One region of the Streptomyces sp. NPDC001231 genome, then DNA from elsewhere that is predicted to be linked to it. Evidence: predicted binding sites of a transcription regulator. Region 1 holds the regulator's gene; the other holds the start of a gene.
What was found. The regulator HrcA, encoded in region 1, represses chaperone genes, less so after heat shock. The targets are predictions, from matches to a motif close to TTNGCACTCNGNNNNNCNGAGTGCNAA.
Positions count from the first base shown of each region.

Region 1 (7,636 bases):
GCTACTGCGACTTCAACACGTACACCGCCACCGAGCTGCGCGGCACCGGCGGGGTGCTCGCCTCCCGTGACAACTACGCCGGGACGCTGACCGACGAGGTCCGCCTCGCCCGCAAGGTGCTCGGCGACGACCCGCGCGAGGTCCGCACGGTCTTCGTCGGCGGCGGCACGCCCACGCTGCTGGCCGCGGACGACCTGGTGCGGATGCTGGGGGCGATCCGCGACGAGTTCGGCCTCGCGGCCGACGCCGAGATCACGACGGAGGCCAACCCGGATTCGGTCGACCCCGCCTACCTGGCCACGCTCCGCGAGGGCGGCTTCAACCGGATCTCCTTCGGCATGCAGAGCGCCCGGCAGCACGTGCTCAGGATCCTCGACCGCACGCACACGCCCGGCCGCCCCGAGGCCTGTGTGGGCGAGGCCCGCGCCGCCGGCTTCGAGCACGTCAACCTCGACCTGATCTACGGCACCCCAGGCGAGTCCGACGACGACTGGCGGGCCTCGCTGGACGCGGCCCTCGGCGCCGGCCCCGACCACGTCTCGGCGTACGCCCTGATCGTGGAGGAGGGCACCCAGCTCGCCCGTCGGATCCGGCGCGGGGAGATCCCGATGACGGACGACGACGTGCACGCCGACCGCTACCTGATCGCCGAGGAGACGCTGACCGCGGCGGGCTTCGAGTGGTACGAGGTGTCCAACTGGGCCACCTCGGAAGCCGGCCGCTGCCTGCACAACGAGCTGTACTGGCGCGGCGCCGACTGGTGGGGCGCGGGACCCGGCGCGCACAGCCACGTGGGGGGCGTGCGCTGGTGGAACGTGAAGCATCCGGGGGCGTACGCGGCAGCCCTGGCGGCAGGCCGCTCCCCGGGCGCCGGCCGGGAACTCCTTACGGAGGAGGACCGCCGGGTGGAGCGCATCCTGCTGGAACTGCGGCTGCGGGAGGGCGTCCCGCTGGACCTGCTGCGCCCGGACGGCCTCGCCGCGTCCCGGCGCGCGCTGTCCGACGGGCTGCTCCAGGAAGGGCCGTACGAGGCGGGGCGTGCCGTGCTCACCCTGCGGGGCCGGCTGCTGGCGGACGCGGTGGTGCGGGATCTGGTGGATTGATCACTCCACAAGGGACAGCAGAGGACGAAGTTCGGCGATCCGCTGACACTCGATGCCCTCGGTATCGAACTCGACACCAGCCGATTCGGCACGTTGCCCGACGTCAAGCCCCACCGCTGGCCGTTGCCGTGACGAAATCGATCAGCTCCTCCACCCGCCCGAGCAGCTCCGGCTCCAGGTCCTTGTAGGACCGCACGTGGGACAGGATCCGCTGCCAGGCCGCGCCCGTGTTCTCCGGCCAGCCCAGGGCGCGGCACACACCCGTCTTCCAGTCCTGGCCGCGCGGGACGCGGGGCCAGGACCCGATCCCGAGCGAGGAGGGCTTCACGGCCTCCCAGACGTCGATGTAGGGGTGGCCGACCACCAGCGCGTGCTCGCTGGTCACCGACTCGGCGATGCGCCACTCCTTGCTGCCGGGCACCAGGTGGTCCACGAGGACGCCGAGGCGGGCGTCCGGACCGGGCGCGAACGCCTCGACGATCGCCGGCAGGTCGTCCACGCCCTCCAGGTACTCCACGACCACGCCCTCGACGCGCAGGTCGTCGCCCCACACCTTCTCGACCAGTTCGGCGTCGTGCCGGCCCTCGACGTAGATGCGCCCGGCGCGGGCCACGCGCGCGCGTGCCTCGGGCACGGCGACCGAACCGGATGCCGTACGGGTGGGCCGTACCGGGCCGGACGACGGCTTCACCAGGGTGACCACCCGGCCCTCCAGCAGGAAGCCGCGGGGCGCGAGCGGGAACACCCGGTGCTTGCCGAAACGGTCCTCCAGTGTCACCGTGCCCGCCTCGCAGCGGATCACCGCCCCGCAGAAGCCGGTCCCGGGCTCCTCCACGACCAGACCCGGCTCGGCGGGAACCTCCGGCACGGGCCGGGGCTTCTTCCAGGGCGGAGTGAGGTCGGGCGAATACTGGCGCATTCGAGTGACGATATGGACAGGCCCGAGTCCGATCAGGACGACACGCCGAAGCGCGCGGCCAGGGCGTCCCGCTGGGCGCGGACGAAGGCGGCGTCCACCACCGCTCCGTGACCGGGAACGTACAGAGCGTCCTCGCCGCCGAGCGCCAGCAGCCGGTCGAGGGCGGCGGGCCACCGGGACGGCACGGCGTCCGGGCCCGCCTGGGGCTCGCCGGACTCCTCGACCAGGTCCCCGCAGAACACCACGGTCGGGTCGCCCGGCACCACCACCGCGAGATCGTGCGTGGAGTGCGCCGGGCCCATGTTCGCCAGCAGCACCTCCCGCCCGCCACCGAGCCGGAGGGTGAGCCGGTCGCGGACCTCGCGGCCGGGCCGTACCAGGGCGTCCGCCGCCTCCTCGGCCGCCTTGGCGTCCAGCCCCTGGCGCACCGCGTCCCCGCGCAGCTCAGCGCGCTCACCGCTGTCACCGAACACCGCGTCCGCGCCCTCGGCGGCGAAGATCTCCGCGCCGTCGAACTCCGCCGCCCCGAAGATGTGGTCGAAGTGGGGGTGGGTGAGCGCGAGATGTGTCACATCACCACCGGCGAGCGCCCGCGCCCACGCACGCAACCGTGCGCCCTCCGCGTGGCTCGAACCCGCGTCGACCATCAGCGCGGCGCCCTCCCCGACGACCAGCCCGGCCGTGCAGTCCCATCCGGGCAGGCGGCACCGCCCCACCCCGTCCGCCAGCCGTTCCCATTCCAGTTCTTCCCGAGGGGCTTCCCGCGCATCCGTCATGGGGCGACGCTAGCGGTGATGCCTGCCGGGTACGACATCCCGGCCGATCCCGGGTGATCCCGGTCCCGACCTCGTAGTCCGTCGCGGCCCGGCCTTGCCGGGGGCGTACCCGGCGGCCGTACACTGGGCCGGGTAGAGCTGGCACTCGTATGCGCAGAGTGCCAGGCGGGTGGCCGAGGAACGACCCTGGAGGTGTGCGCGATGCTCAGCGAGCGGCGGCTTCAGGTGCTGCGCGCCATCGTCCAGGACTACGTCGGCACCGAGGAGCCGGTGGGCTCCAAGGCCCTCACCGAGCGGCACAGCCTGGGCGTCTCACCGGCCACGGTCCGCAACGACATGGCGGCCCTGGAGGACGAGGGCTACATCGCCCAGCCGCACACCAGTGCCGGCCGTATCCCCACCGACAAGGGGTACCGCCTGTTCGTCGACAAGCTGGCCGAGGTCAAGCCGATGACCGCGCCCGAGCGGCGTGCCATCCAGAACTTCCTCGACGGCGCCGTCGACCTCGACGACGTGGTGGCCCGCACGGTACGGCTGCTCGCCCAGCTGACCCGGCAGGTCGCCGTCGTGCAGTACCCGTCGCTGACCCGTTCGACCGTGCGGCACGTGGAGCTGCTTGCCCTCGCGCCCGCGCGCGTGATGCTCGTGCTGATCACGGACACCGGCCGGGTCGAGCAGCGGATGGTCGACTGCCCGGCGCCCTTCGGGGAGACCTCCCTGGCCGATCTGCGGGCGCGGCTGAACAGCCGGGTCGCGGGCCGCCGTTTCACGGACGTCCCGCACCTCGTGGAGGACCTGCCCGACGGCTTCGACGTCGAGGACCGGGGTACGGTCTCGACCGTGCTGTCCACCCTCCTGGAGACGCTCGTCGAGGAGAACGAGGAGCGGCTGGTCATCGGCGGCACCGCCAACCTCACCCGCTTCGCGCACGACTTCCCGCTCACGATCCGGCCCGTTCTGGAGGCGCTGGAGGAGCAGGTCGTGATGCTGAGGCTGCTCGGTGAGACGCAGAATCCGGGCATGACCGTGCGCATCGGTCACGAGAACGCCCACGAAGGACTCAACTCCACGTCCATCGTGTCGGTCGGCTACGGTTCGGGCGGCGAGGCAGTGGCCAAGCTCGGCGTGGTCGGACCGACCCGCATGGATTACCCGGGAACGATGGGAGCGGTACGCGCAGTGGCACGGTACGTCGGACAGATCCTGGCGGAGTCGTAGGTGGCCACGGACTACTACGCCGTTCTCGGCGTGCGCCGTGACGCGTCGCAGGAAGAGATCAAGAAGGCCTTCCGGCGGCTCGCGCGCGAGCTGCACCCGGACGTCAACCCGGATCCGAAGACCCAGGAGCGGTTCAAGGAGATCAACGCCGCCTACGAGGTGCTCTCCGACCCGCAGAAGAAGCAGGTCTACGATCTCGGCGGCGACCCCCTCTCGCAGGCCGGCGCGGCCGGCGCGAGCGGCTTCGGGGCCGGTTCCTTCGGGAACTTCTCCGACATCATGGACGCCTTCTTCGGCACGGCGTCGCAGCGCGGACCGCGTTCGCGCACGCGCCGGGGCCAGGACGCGATGATCCGGCTCGAGGTCGAGCTGGACGAGGCGGCCTTCGGTACCACGAAGGACATCCAGGTCGACACGGCCGTCGTCTGCAACACGTGCAGCGGCGAGGGCGCGGCCCCGGGCACCACCGCGCAGACATGTGACATGTGCCGCGGCCGGGGTGAGGTCTCGCAGGTCACCCGGTCCTTCCTGGGCCAGGTCATGACGTCGCGTCCGTGCCCCCAGTGCCAGGGCTTCGGCACGGTGGTGCCCACCCCGTGCCCGGAGTGCGCCGGCGACGGCCGCATCCGCGCCCGCCGCACCCTGACCGTGAAGATCCCGGCCGGTGTGGACAACGGCACGCGCATCCAGCTCGCGGGCGAGGGCGAGGTCGGCCCCGGCGGCGGCCCGGCCGGCGACCTGTACGTCGAGATCCACGAGCTGCCGCACTCGACCTTCCAGCGGCGCGGCGACGACCTGCACTGCACGGTCACCATCCCGATGACCGCGGCGGCCCTCGGCACCAAGGTGCCGCTGGAGACCCTGGACGGCCTGGAGGAGGTCGACATCCGCCCGGGCACCCAGTCCGGCCAGTCGATCCCGCTGCACGGCCGGGGCGTCACGCACCTGCGCGGCGGCGGCCGGGGCGACCTCATCGTCCACGTCGAGGTCCAGACCCCGACCAAGCTCGACCCCGAGCAGGAACGCCTGCTGCGCGAGCTCTCCAAGCTGCGCGGCGAGGAACGCCCACAGGGGCAGTTCCAGCCGGGGCAGCAAGGTCTGTTCTCGCGGTTGAAGGACGCGTTCAACGGTCGTTGAGGCGGGGCTGGGGTCGGCCGGGGGTCCCCGGGGGTTGTCCCCCGGGCAGGCACGGTCAGCCGGGGCAGCAAGGTCTGTTCTCGCGGTTGAAGGACGCGTTCAACGGTCGTTGAGGCGGGGCCGGGGTCGGCCGGGTTCGGTGGTTGGGTCGGAAGGGATTCCTCCGGCATATGTCGGAGGTCGCCCGGATTCGGACCCGTCAGGAGGACGTGACAACATGCCGTCATGTCCTCCGCACTGACCGATCTCTTCCCGCACCCGATCGTGCAGGCGCCGATGGCGGGCGGTCCCGCGGTGCCGCCGCTCGCCGCGGCGGTGTCCGATGCCGGCGGACTGGGATTCCTCGCCGCCGGTTACAAGACCGCCGACGGCATGTACCAGGAGATCAAGCAGCTGCGCGGACTGACCGGCCGCCCCTTCGGCGTCAACGTGTTCATGCCGCAGCCGGAGAGCGCCGAGACCGGCGCCGTCGACCTCTACGCCCACCAGCTCGCCGGCGAGCCCGGCTGGTACGAGACCGAACTCGGCGACCCGGAGTCCGGACGCGACGACGGCTACGACGCCAAGCTCGCCGTGCTCCTGGACGACCCGGTGCCGGTCGTCTCCTTCCACTTCGGCGTGCCCGCCCGCGAGGTCGTGGACTCCCTGCACCGGGTCGGCACCTTCGTCCTCGCCACCGCCACCACCACCGAGGAGGCGCTCGCCGTGGACCGCTCGGGCGCGGACGCGGTGATCGCCCAGGGCGTGGAGGCCGGCGGCCACCAGGGCACCCATCGCGACCTGCCGGAACAGAGCGGCGCCGGGATCGGCGTGCTCTCGCTCGTCGCACAGATCCGTGAGGCGGTCGCCCTGCCGATCATCGCCACGGGCGGCATCATGCGCGGCAGCCAGATCGCCGCCGTGCTCGCGGCGGGCGCCAGTGCCGCCCAGCTCGGCACGGCCTTCCTCGCCACCCCCGAGTCCGGCGCGCACGAGCTGCACAAGCAGGCCCTCACCGACCCGGTGTTCCCGCGTACGGAGCTGACCCGGGCCTTCTCCGGGCGGCCGGGCCGCGGACTGGTCAACCGCTTCATGCGGGAGCACGGCCCGTACGCGCCCGCCGCCTACCCGGAGGTCCACCACCTCACCGCGCCGCTGCGCAAGGCGGCCGCCAAGGCGAAGGACGCGCAGGGCATGGCGCTGTGGGCGGGCCAGGGCCACCGGATGGCCCGCGAGCTGCCCGCCGGGCAGTTGGTGGAGGTGCTGCTCGCCGAACTCGACGCCGCACGGGCGGCACTGGCGGCCGGGTATGCGGCAGGAGGTGACGTGCGATGACCGCGCCGGTGTTCGTCGTGGACGAACTGAAGGCAATCGGAACGGAGTTCGTGCTGGAGGGCCCCGAGGGGCGGCACGCGGTCTCGGTCAAGCGGCTGCGGCCGGGCGAGGACGTGGTGCTCACCGACGGCCGCGGGCGCTGGATCGAGGGCGTGGTCAGGGCCGCCGAGGGCAAGGACCGGCTGGTGGTCTCGGACCTGGCGTCCCTCGTCGAGGAACCGCCGGAGTCCCCCCGTATCACCGTCGTCCAGGCCCTGCCCAAGGGCGACCGCGGCGAACTCGCCGTGGAGACCATGACCGAGGTCGGCGTGGACGCGATCGTGCCGTGGGCCGCCTCCCGCTGTATCACGCAGTGGAAGGGCGACCGGGGTCTGAAGGCGCTCGGCAAGTGGCGCGCGACCGCCCGCGAGGCCGGCAAGCAGTCCCGCCGGGTGCGCTTCCCCGAGGTCGCGGACGCGGCGACGACCAAACAGGTTGCCGCACTTCTGGCCGAAGCCGACTTCGCCGCCGTGCTCCACGAGAGCGGTGAGGAACGTCTGGCCACCGTCGAACTCCCCGCCCAGGGCGACATCGTGCTGGTCGTCGGTCCCGAAGGCGGGGTGTCACCCGAGGAACTGGCGCGGTTCAGGGACGCGGGGGCGAAGGCGTACGTGCTCGGCCCCACCGTGCTGCGCACCTCCACCGCCGGCACGGCGGCCGCCGCCCTGCTGCTGGGCCGTACCGGCCGCTGGTCCTGACCGGCAGGGCCGCATGAGCGCGGGCGCGCGCGGCGCGCGTGTGGCCGTATGCGCTCTACCGCGCCGGGCGTGGCGGTGGCAGGCTGCCGTACATGGGGGCATCGAGGCGGATTCGGCACCTGCCGCGCGGGCGGCGGGTGAGGGCCGTGGCGGTGCTCGCGGTGGTCGCCGCGGGCGGGGCCGTCGCATGTGAACCCGGCGGGCTCAACGCCGCGTCGGCGGCGTCCACGACCGACGTGACGGCGACGGCGGAGCTGAACCGGCGTCACACGTCGGTGAGTTGGCTCAGCTGCATAGGCAGGGACGACGGCGGACGGACGCGCACGGCGGGAAACCAGGGGAACCAGTCACCGTCGGCGTCCGAGACCACCGTGGTCTCCGTGGACTGCCAGGGGGAGACGAAGGACGGCCGGAAGATCTCCGTCACCGGGA
Region 1 is NZ_JBIAXS010000001.1:232,141-239,776, reverse strand. It holds gene hemW (radical SAM family heme chaperone HemW) at 1-1,103, shown strand, start outside; gene ACFY3J_RS01120 (DUF3097 domain-containing protein) at 1,207-2,022, opposite strand; gene ACFY3J_RS01115 (MBL fold metallo-hydrolase) at 2,055-2,798, opposite strand; gene hrcA (heat-inducible transcriptional repressor HrcA) at 3,000-4,016, shown strand; gene dnaJ (molecular chaperone DnaJ) at 4,017-5,153, shown strand; gene ACFY3J_RS01100 (nitronate monooxygenase) at 5,379-6,467, shown strand; gene ACFY3J_RS01095 (16S rRNA (uracil(1498)-N(3))-methyltransferase) at 6,464-7,204, shown strand; gene ACFY3J_RS01090 (hypothetical protein) at 7,297-7,636, shown strand, end outside.

Region 2 (7,636 bases), on a different contig from region 1:
TCCCCCGGGCATGGACAAGGGCGTCGCCCTCCTGGACTGCGCCCGCGCCCTGGGCGCCACGTCGGTCCTGTACGCGGGCGACGACCTGGGCGACCTGCCGGCCTTCGCCGCGGTCGGCGAACTCCGCTCGGACGGGGTCCCGGGCGTCCTGGTCTGCAGTGGCAGCACGGAGGTCACGGAGGTGTCGGAGAAGGCCGACCTGGTGGTGGACGGCCCGGCCGGGGTGGTGGCACTGCTGAGGAACCTGGCGGACCACCTCGCCTAGGCCCAATACCGATGACTTATGTAGCACTTCGAGGCTCTGACGTGCGGAAACGCCTTCGCCCGGAGCGTCAGTAGCCGCTTAAGTCACTGGCATTGCGCCTAGGCCCTCTCGTCCGGATCAGGCCCCTCAGCCGCCCAGCTCCTCCAGCTGGTCCAGGAACCACTGAGCGGGCGGCAGCGCGGTCGCGGCGGCGGCCAGCCGCTTCGTCCGCTCCGCCCGCTCGTGCTCCGGCATGCTCAGCGCCCGGTGCAGCGCCCCGGCCGTCCCGACCACGTCGTACGGATTGACGACGACCGCGTCCTCCCCCAGCTCCGCGTACGCCCCCGCCTCCCGCGACAGCACCAGCGCACACCCCGAGTCGGAGACGACCGGCACCTCCTTGGCGACCAGGTTCATCCCGTCCCGGATGGGGTTGACCAGTGCCACGTCGGCGATCCGGTACGCCGCGAGCGACCGCGCGAAGTCGTCCTCCACGTGCAGCAGGACCGGGGTCCAACCGGGCGTCCCGTACCGCGCGTTGATCTCCTCGGCCACCCGCCGCACCTGCTCCGTGTACTCCCGGTACACCGCGAGGTCCTGCCGCGAGGGGTAGGCGAACGCCACGTGCACCACCCGCTCGCGCCACTCCGGGCGGTCCTCCAGCAGCTGCCGGTACGCGTGCAGCCCCCGCACGATGTTCTTGGACAGCTCGGTCCGGTCCACCCGCACGATCGTCCGGCGCGGGTGCCCGTCCGGTCCGGTGCCGATCTCCCCGCGCAGCGCCGCCATCCGCTCCTCGACGTCGGCACGGTGCGACCGCTCCCGCAGGAACTCCGCGTCCGCGCCCAGCCCGTGCACCCCGATCCGGGTGCCCCCGAGCCCGCCGACGAGCGCGTCGCAGCACCCGGCGAACGCGTCCGCCCACCGCTGGGTGAGGAAGCCCAGCCGGTCCGCGCCCAGCATCCCGCGCAGCACCTGCTCGGCGATGTCGTCGGGGAGGATCCGGAAGTAGTCCGCCGGCGCCCATGGCGTGTGCGAGAAGTGTCCGATGCGCACATCGGGCCGGAAGTCGCGCAGCATCCCCGGCACGAGCGTCAGGTGGTAGTCCTGCACCACCACGGCCGCCCCCTCGGTCGCCTCCTCCGCCAGCGCCTCGGCGAAGGCCAGGTTGTAGGCCTCGTAGGACTTCCAGCGGCGCCGGAACTCCGCGTCGAAGACCGGCTCCAGCGGCGTCTGGTACAGCATGTGGTGGACGAACCACAGCACCGAGTTGGCGATGCCGTTGTAGGCGTCGGAGAAGACCTTCGCGTCGATGTCGAGCATCCGCACCTGCTGCCCGCCGGTCGCCTCCGACGGCAGCCGGCGCCCGCCCTCGAAGCGGCCCGCCGCCTCCCGGTCGGCGTCGCTCAGCGCGGCGCACACCCACACCGCGTCCGCCTCCGGGCCGATCGCGGAGAGCCCGGACACCAGCCCTCCGCCTCCGCGCCGGGAGTGGAGCGAGCCGTTCTCGCGCACCTCGTACGAAACCGGGCCGCGATTGGACGCGACCAGTACCTCGGCACCGTGCGTAGAAGCCATACGCCTCAACCTAGCCCGGCCCCGAAACGCTCAAACGTACGGTTCCGCTTCGTAGCCGGCGGAAGACGGGCGGTACCGGTGTTTCACGCCACCTGCCGGGCCGCGTACTCCGCGATCTCGGCCATCGGCGGACGCTCCTCCGTGTCCACGTGGTACGTCCGCGGCTCGAAGCCGTTCTCGCCGCGGACGAACTGGGTGAGGCAGGGGCGCACGAGGTGGCCCCGGGCCAGGCGCAGCTGGGCGGTGCGGTAGATCGCGGCGGCCATCCGGCCGAGCGCCTGTCCGTCCTGGTGCCGGTGCCTGCGCACCCCGACGTCGACCTGGGCGAGCGCGTCCAGGCCCACCAGGTGCAGCGCGTCCACCAGCATGCCCAGCTCGACGCCGTAGCCGACCGGGAAGGGCAGTTGTTCGAGGAGTGAGCGGCGGGCCGCGTACTCGCCGCCGAGCGGCTGCACGAAGCCGGCCAGCTGCGGCCAGTGCATGTTGAGCAGCGGGCGCGCCATCAGCTCGGTGACCCGCCCGCCCTGCCCGGCCGCGGCGGGTCCGGAGGTGTGCCCGCCGGGCACGGAGAAGGGCCGGTCGTACATCGCCTTGACCAGGTCGACGTCGCGTTCGGTGAGCAGCGGGCCCACGATGCCGGTGACGAAGTCGGAGGAGAACTCCCGCAGATCGGCGTCGACGAAGCAGATGACGTCCCCGCGGGTGACGAGCAGGGAGCGCCACAGGACCTCGCCCTTGCCCGGCACGGCCGGCAGGCGCGGCAGGATCTCGTCGCGGCGCACCACCCGGGCGCCCGCGGCGGCGGCCACCTCGAAGGTGCGGTCGGTGGAGCCGGAGTCGACGACGACGATCTCGTCGACGAGCGGGGCCCGCTCCACGAGGTCGCGGCGGATCACCGCGACGATGTCGCCGACCGTCGCCTCCTCGTTCAGCGCGGGCAGCACCACGGAGACCGACTGGCCGGTGCGCTGCTTCGCCGCCAGGATCTGGTGGAGCGACCGGTCGGCCACGGACCAGGAGCGGGTGGCCAGCCAGCGCTCGACTTCTTCCAGCACGGTCAGCGGCTCCTCACTGTTGTCTCGCGCTTCGGACGACTGACTCAACCGTCCTGGCCTTCCGTTACAGTCTGAACAACGCGGACGACCATCCCATGCCGGGGGTCACCTCCGCGTCACAACCGAATACAGCTCATCCAGAGGGGCAGAGGGACACGGCCCGATGAAGCCCCGGCAACCCTCCAGCCGGTTCTCGTATCGACTGCTGTGCGAGCACAGCCGATCGTCTTCGCGAGGCTCCCGGCTAGGGAAGGTGCCAAATCCGTCTCACGGCGAGATGCGTCGTGAGGAAGATGAGGAGAAAGGGCCTCGCCTCACATGGCTGTGCAGACCGTTGTAAGCAGCACCGACTCCACTGTGGACCTCGGCCCCGCCGCGGCGCTGAGCTGCCGCGAGTGCGGTCACCGCGTCCCCCTCGGCCCGGTCTTCGCCTGCGAGGAGTGTTTCGGCCCGCTGGAGATCGCCTACGACTTCTCGGCCTACGACACCGAGGAGCTGCGCAAGAGGATCGAAGCGGGCCCCGCGAACATCTGGCGCTACGCGCCGCTGCTGCCCGTCCCCGCGGACGTCGCCGGCAAGCCGAACCTGAACCCGGGCTGGACCAAGCTCGTCCGGGCCGACCGTCTCGCCCGCGAACTGGGGGTGACCGGCGGGCTGTACGTGAAGGACGACTCCGGCAACCCGACGCACTCCTTCAAGGACCGCGTGGTCGCCCAGGCGCTGGAGGCGGCCCGCGCCTTCGGCTTCACCACTCTCTCCTGCTCCTCGACCGGCAACCTGGCCGGCGCCGTCGGCGCCGCGGCCGCCCGCGCCGGACTGCGCTCCTGCGTGTTCATCCCGCACGACCTGGAGCAGGGCAAGGTCGTGATGGCCGCGATCTACGGCGGCGAACTCGTCGGCATCGAGGGCAACTACGACGACGTGAACCGTTTCTGCTCCGAGCTGATCGGCGATCCGGCCGGCGAGGGCTGGGGCTTCGTCAACGTCAACCTGCGGCCGTACTACGCCGAGGGTTCCAAGACGCTGGCGTACGAGATCTGCGAGCAGCTCGGCTGGCGGCTGCCGGACCAGATCGTCGTCCCGATCGCCTCGGGCTCCCAGCTCACCAAGGTCGACAAGGGCCTGCGGGAACTGATCGAGCTGGGGCTGGTCGAGGACAAGCCGTACAAGATCTTCGGCGCCCAGGCCGAGGGCTGCTCGCCGGTGTCCACCGCCTTCAAGGCCGGTCACGACATCGTGCGGCCGCAGAAGCCGAACACGATCGCCAAGTCCCTGGCCATCGGCAACCCGGCCGACGGCCCGTACGTCCTGGACATCGCGCGCCGCACCGGCGGTGCGGTGGAGGACGTGACCGACGAGCAGGTCGTCGACGCCATCAAGCTGCTGGCGCGGACCGAGGGCATCTTCGCCGAGACGGCGGGCGGTGTGACGGTCGGCGTGACGAAGAAGCTGGTCGAGGACGGTGTCCTCGATCCGACGAAGACCACCGTCGTCCTCAACACCGGCGACGGGCTGAAGACGCTGGACGCGGTGGCCGGCACCGGCCTGACCGCGACGATCCGTCCGACCCTGGACTCCTTCCGAGAGGCTGGCCTGGCATGAGCGTGACCGTTCGTATCCCCACCATCCTGCGCACCTACACCGGCGGCCGGGCCGAGGTGAGCGCCGAGGGCGCGACCCTGTCCGAGGTCATCTCGGACCTGGAGAAGAACCACACGGGCATCGCGGCACGGGTCCTGGACGACCAGGGCAAGCTGCGCCGCTTCGTCAACGTGTACGTCAACGACGACGACGTCCGGTTCGAGCAGGGCCTCGAGACGGTCACCCCGGACGGCGCGGGCGTCTCGATCATCCCGGCGGTCGCCGGCGGCTGATCATTACCTTCGGTAATCCTGGTCACGCAGAGTTCGTCGAATTGCCCCCTCCGCGAGAGAAGCGGAGGGGGCAATTCTGTGTGGTTGAGCGCGGTAGAGTTGGGGAACGCGCCCCCGAACTTCGAATCCGGGGCCACGGATTCTTGCCGCGGGCCCGGCAAGAAGTAGCCAAAGTCTGCGGGCCTTTTGCGGCATTTGCCTTGTTTGCGGGGCCCGACTTGCCCTGAATTCACGCGAATTCTCCCTATATTCCGGACCGCGTACGTCCAGATTTCTCGTCCGATTGACCTGTTGCAGACGGCAGTTGGACAGATACATTCAGCCGCGGTCGACGCGTTCCGGCGCACGCCCCCGATCCACGGGGGGTGAGGTCTGACCCGGGTCCGCGAAGTGTGGATCTGTGCAAGGGCCAGTAATAGGGGAGTTAGGCATGGCTCAGGGCACCGTCAAGTGGTTCAACGCGGAGAAGGGGTACGGCTTCATCGCGGTCGACGGTGGTGCGGACGTTTTCGTCCACTACAGCGCGATCCAGATGGACGGCTACCGCTCGCTGGAAGAGGGTCAGCGGGTCGAGTTCGAGATCTCGCAGGGCCAGAAGGGTCCGCAGGCCGACATGGTCCGCGTCACGGCCTGAATCGCGCGACCACCGCAAGCGACGTTCTTCTACAGAAGGGCCCGCACCTCCGCTGCCGGGGTGCGGGCCCTTCGCTGTGTCGGCGCACCTCACCGTCGGCGGTCGGCACGCCCGGGTCCGCGCACCGCGCGCTCGCACGGCCCGGCACACCCGTGTTCGCGCCCGGCTGAGTGCCCCGCCGACGCCCCGAAGGCGCTTGCACTCGGAGGGGTCGAGTGCTAATCATTGGCGTTAGCACTCTGAAGGTGAGAGTGACAACGAAGGACCGGGTCGGTGAGGCCACGGGCCGGGTGGGGCAAGGAACCTCCGGTCGGGGCCGTCCGTCGCGGGCGCGGGCGCGGTCCGAAGTAATCACCCCCAGTCCTGGGAGGACCACTTCACATGGCCAAGATCATCGCGTTCGACGAGGAGGCGCGGCGAGGCCTCGAGCGCGGCATGAACCAGCTCGCGGACGCCGTCAAGGTGACCCTCGGCCCCAAGGGCCGCAACGTCGTCCTCGAGAAGAAGTGGGGTGCCCCCACGATCACCAACGACGGTGTCTCCATCGCCAAGGAGATCGAGCTCGAGGACCCGTACGAGAAGATCGGCGCCGAGCTGGTCAAGGAAGTCGCCAAGAAGACGGACGACGTCGCCGGTGACGGTACGACCACCGCGACCGTTCTCGCCCAGGCCCTGGTCAAGGAAGGCCTGCGCAACGTCGCCGCCGGTGCCAACCCGATGGCCCTGAAGCGCGGTATCGAGAAGGCCGTCGAGGCCGTCTCCGCCGCCCTGCTCGACCAGGCCAAGGAGGTCGAGACCAAGGAGCAGATCGCCTCCACCGCCTCCATCTCCGCCGCCGACACCCAGATCGGCGAGCTCATCGCCGAGGCCATGGACAAGGTCGGCAAGGAAGGCGTCATCACCGTCGAGGAGTCGCAGACCTTCGGTCTGGAGCTCGAGCTCACCGAGGGCATGCGCTTCGACAAGGGCTACATCTCCGCCTACTTCGCGACCGACATGGAGCGCATGGAGGCGTCGCTCGAGGACCCGTACATCCTCATCGCCAACTCCAAGATCTCCTCGGTCAAGGACCTGCTCCCGCTCCTGGAGAAGGTCATGCAGTCGGGCAAGCCGCTGCTGATCATCGCCGAGGACGTCGAGGGCGAGGCCCTGTCGACCCTGGTCGTCAACAAGATCCGCGGCACCTTCAAGTCCGTCGCCGTCAAGGCCCCGGGCTTCGGTGACCGCCGCAAGGCCATGCTCGGCGACATCGCCATCCTCACGGGCGGCGAGGTCATCTCCGAGGAGGTCGGCCTCAAGCTGGAGAACGCGACCCTGGACCTCCTGGGCCGCGCCCGCAAGGTCGTCATCACCAAGGACGAGACCACCATCGTCGACGGCGCCGGCTCCTCCGACCAGGTCAACGGCCGGGTCAACCAGATCCGCGCCGAGATCGAGAACAGCGACTCGGACTACGACCGCGAGAAGCTGCAGGAGCGCCTGGCGAAGCTCGCCGGCGGTGTCGCGGTCATCAAGGCCGGTGCCGCCACCGAGGTGGAGCTCAAGGAGCGCAAGCACCGCATCGAGGACGCCGTGCGCAACGCCAAGGCGGCCGTCGAGGAGGGCATCGTCGCCGGTGGTGGCGTGGCCCTGCTCCAGACCACCAACGTCTTCGAGAAGCTGGAGCTCGAGGGTGACGAGGCGACCGGCGCGCAGGCCGTGAAGCTCGCCCTGGAGGCCCCGCTCAAGCAGATCGCCGTCAACGCCGGCCTCGAGGGCGGCGTCGTGGTGGAGAAGGTCCGCAACCTCACCCCGGGCCACGGCCTGAACGCCGCGACCGGTGAGTACGTCGACCTGGTCGCCGAGGGCATCATCGACCCGGCGAAGGTGACCCGTTCCGCGCTGCAGAACGCCGCCTCCATCGCCGCGCTGTTCCTCACCACCGAGGCCGTCATCGCCGACAAGCCGGAGAAGGCCGCCGCGCCGGCCGGCGGCGGCATGCCGGGCGGTGACATGGACTTCTGATCCCCTCGAGGATCGGATCCGTCCTTCACGTACCGAGGGCGGCACTCCCTGGAGACAGGGGGTGCCGCCCTCGGGCGTGTTCCGGGTCACAGGAGTGGATCGGCGGAATGCCGTGACAGGCCGGGCAGTTGACGCCGGTGCCCGGCTGACGCGTGTGCGCGCCGGCCGGTACCGACCACGATTCCGAGGAGCCCCCCCACGTGACCTCCACCGCCTCCGAGTCCGCTTCCGGATCCGCCTCCCGCGC
Region 2 is NZ_JBIAXS010000007.1:117,662-125,297, forward strand. It holds gene otsB (trehalose-phosphatase) at 1-265, shown strand, start outside; gene ACFY3J_RS10980 (trehalose-6-phosphate synthase) at 392-1,822, opposite strand; gene ACFY3J_RS10985 (glucosyl-3-phosphoglycerate synthase) at 1,906-2,877, opposite strand; SAM riboswitch class I at 3,008-3,177, shown strand; gene thrC (threonine synthase) at 3,196-4,479, shown strand; gene ACFY3J_RS10995 (MoaD/ThiS family protein) at 4,476-4,751, shown strand; gene ACFY3J_RS11000 (cold-shock protein) at 5,182-5,385, shown strand; gene groL (chaperonin GroEL) at 5,767-7,389, shown strand; gene ACFY3J_RS11010 (NADH:flavin oxidoreductase) at 7,590-7,636, shown strand, end outside.
Region 2: groL (chaperonin GroEL) is a predicted target of HrcA. The motif match lies at 5,581-5,607, and genes of this name have one in related genera.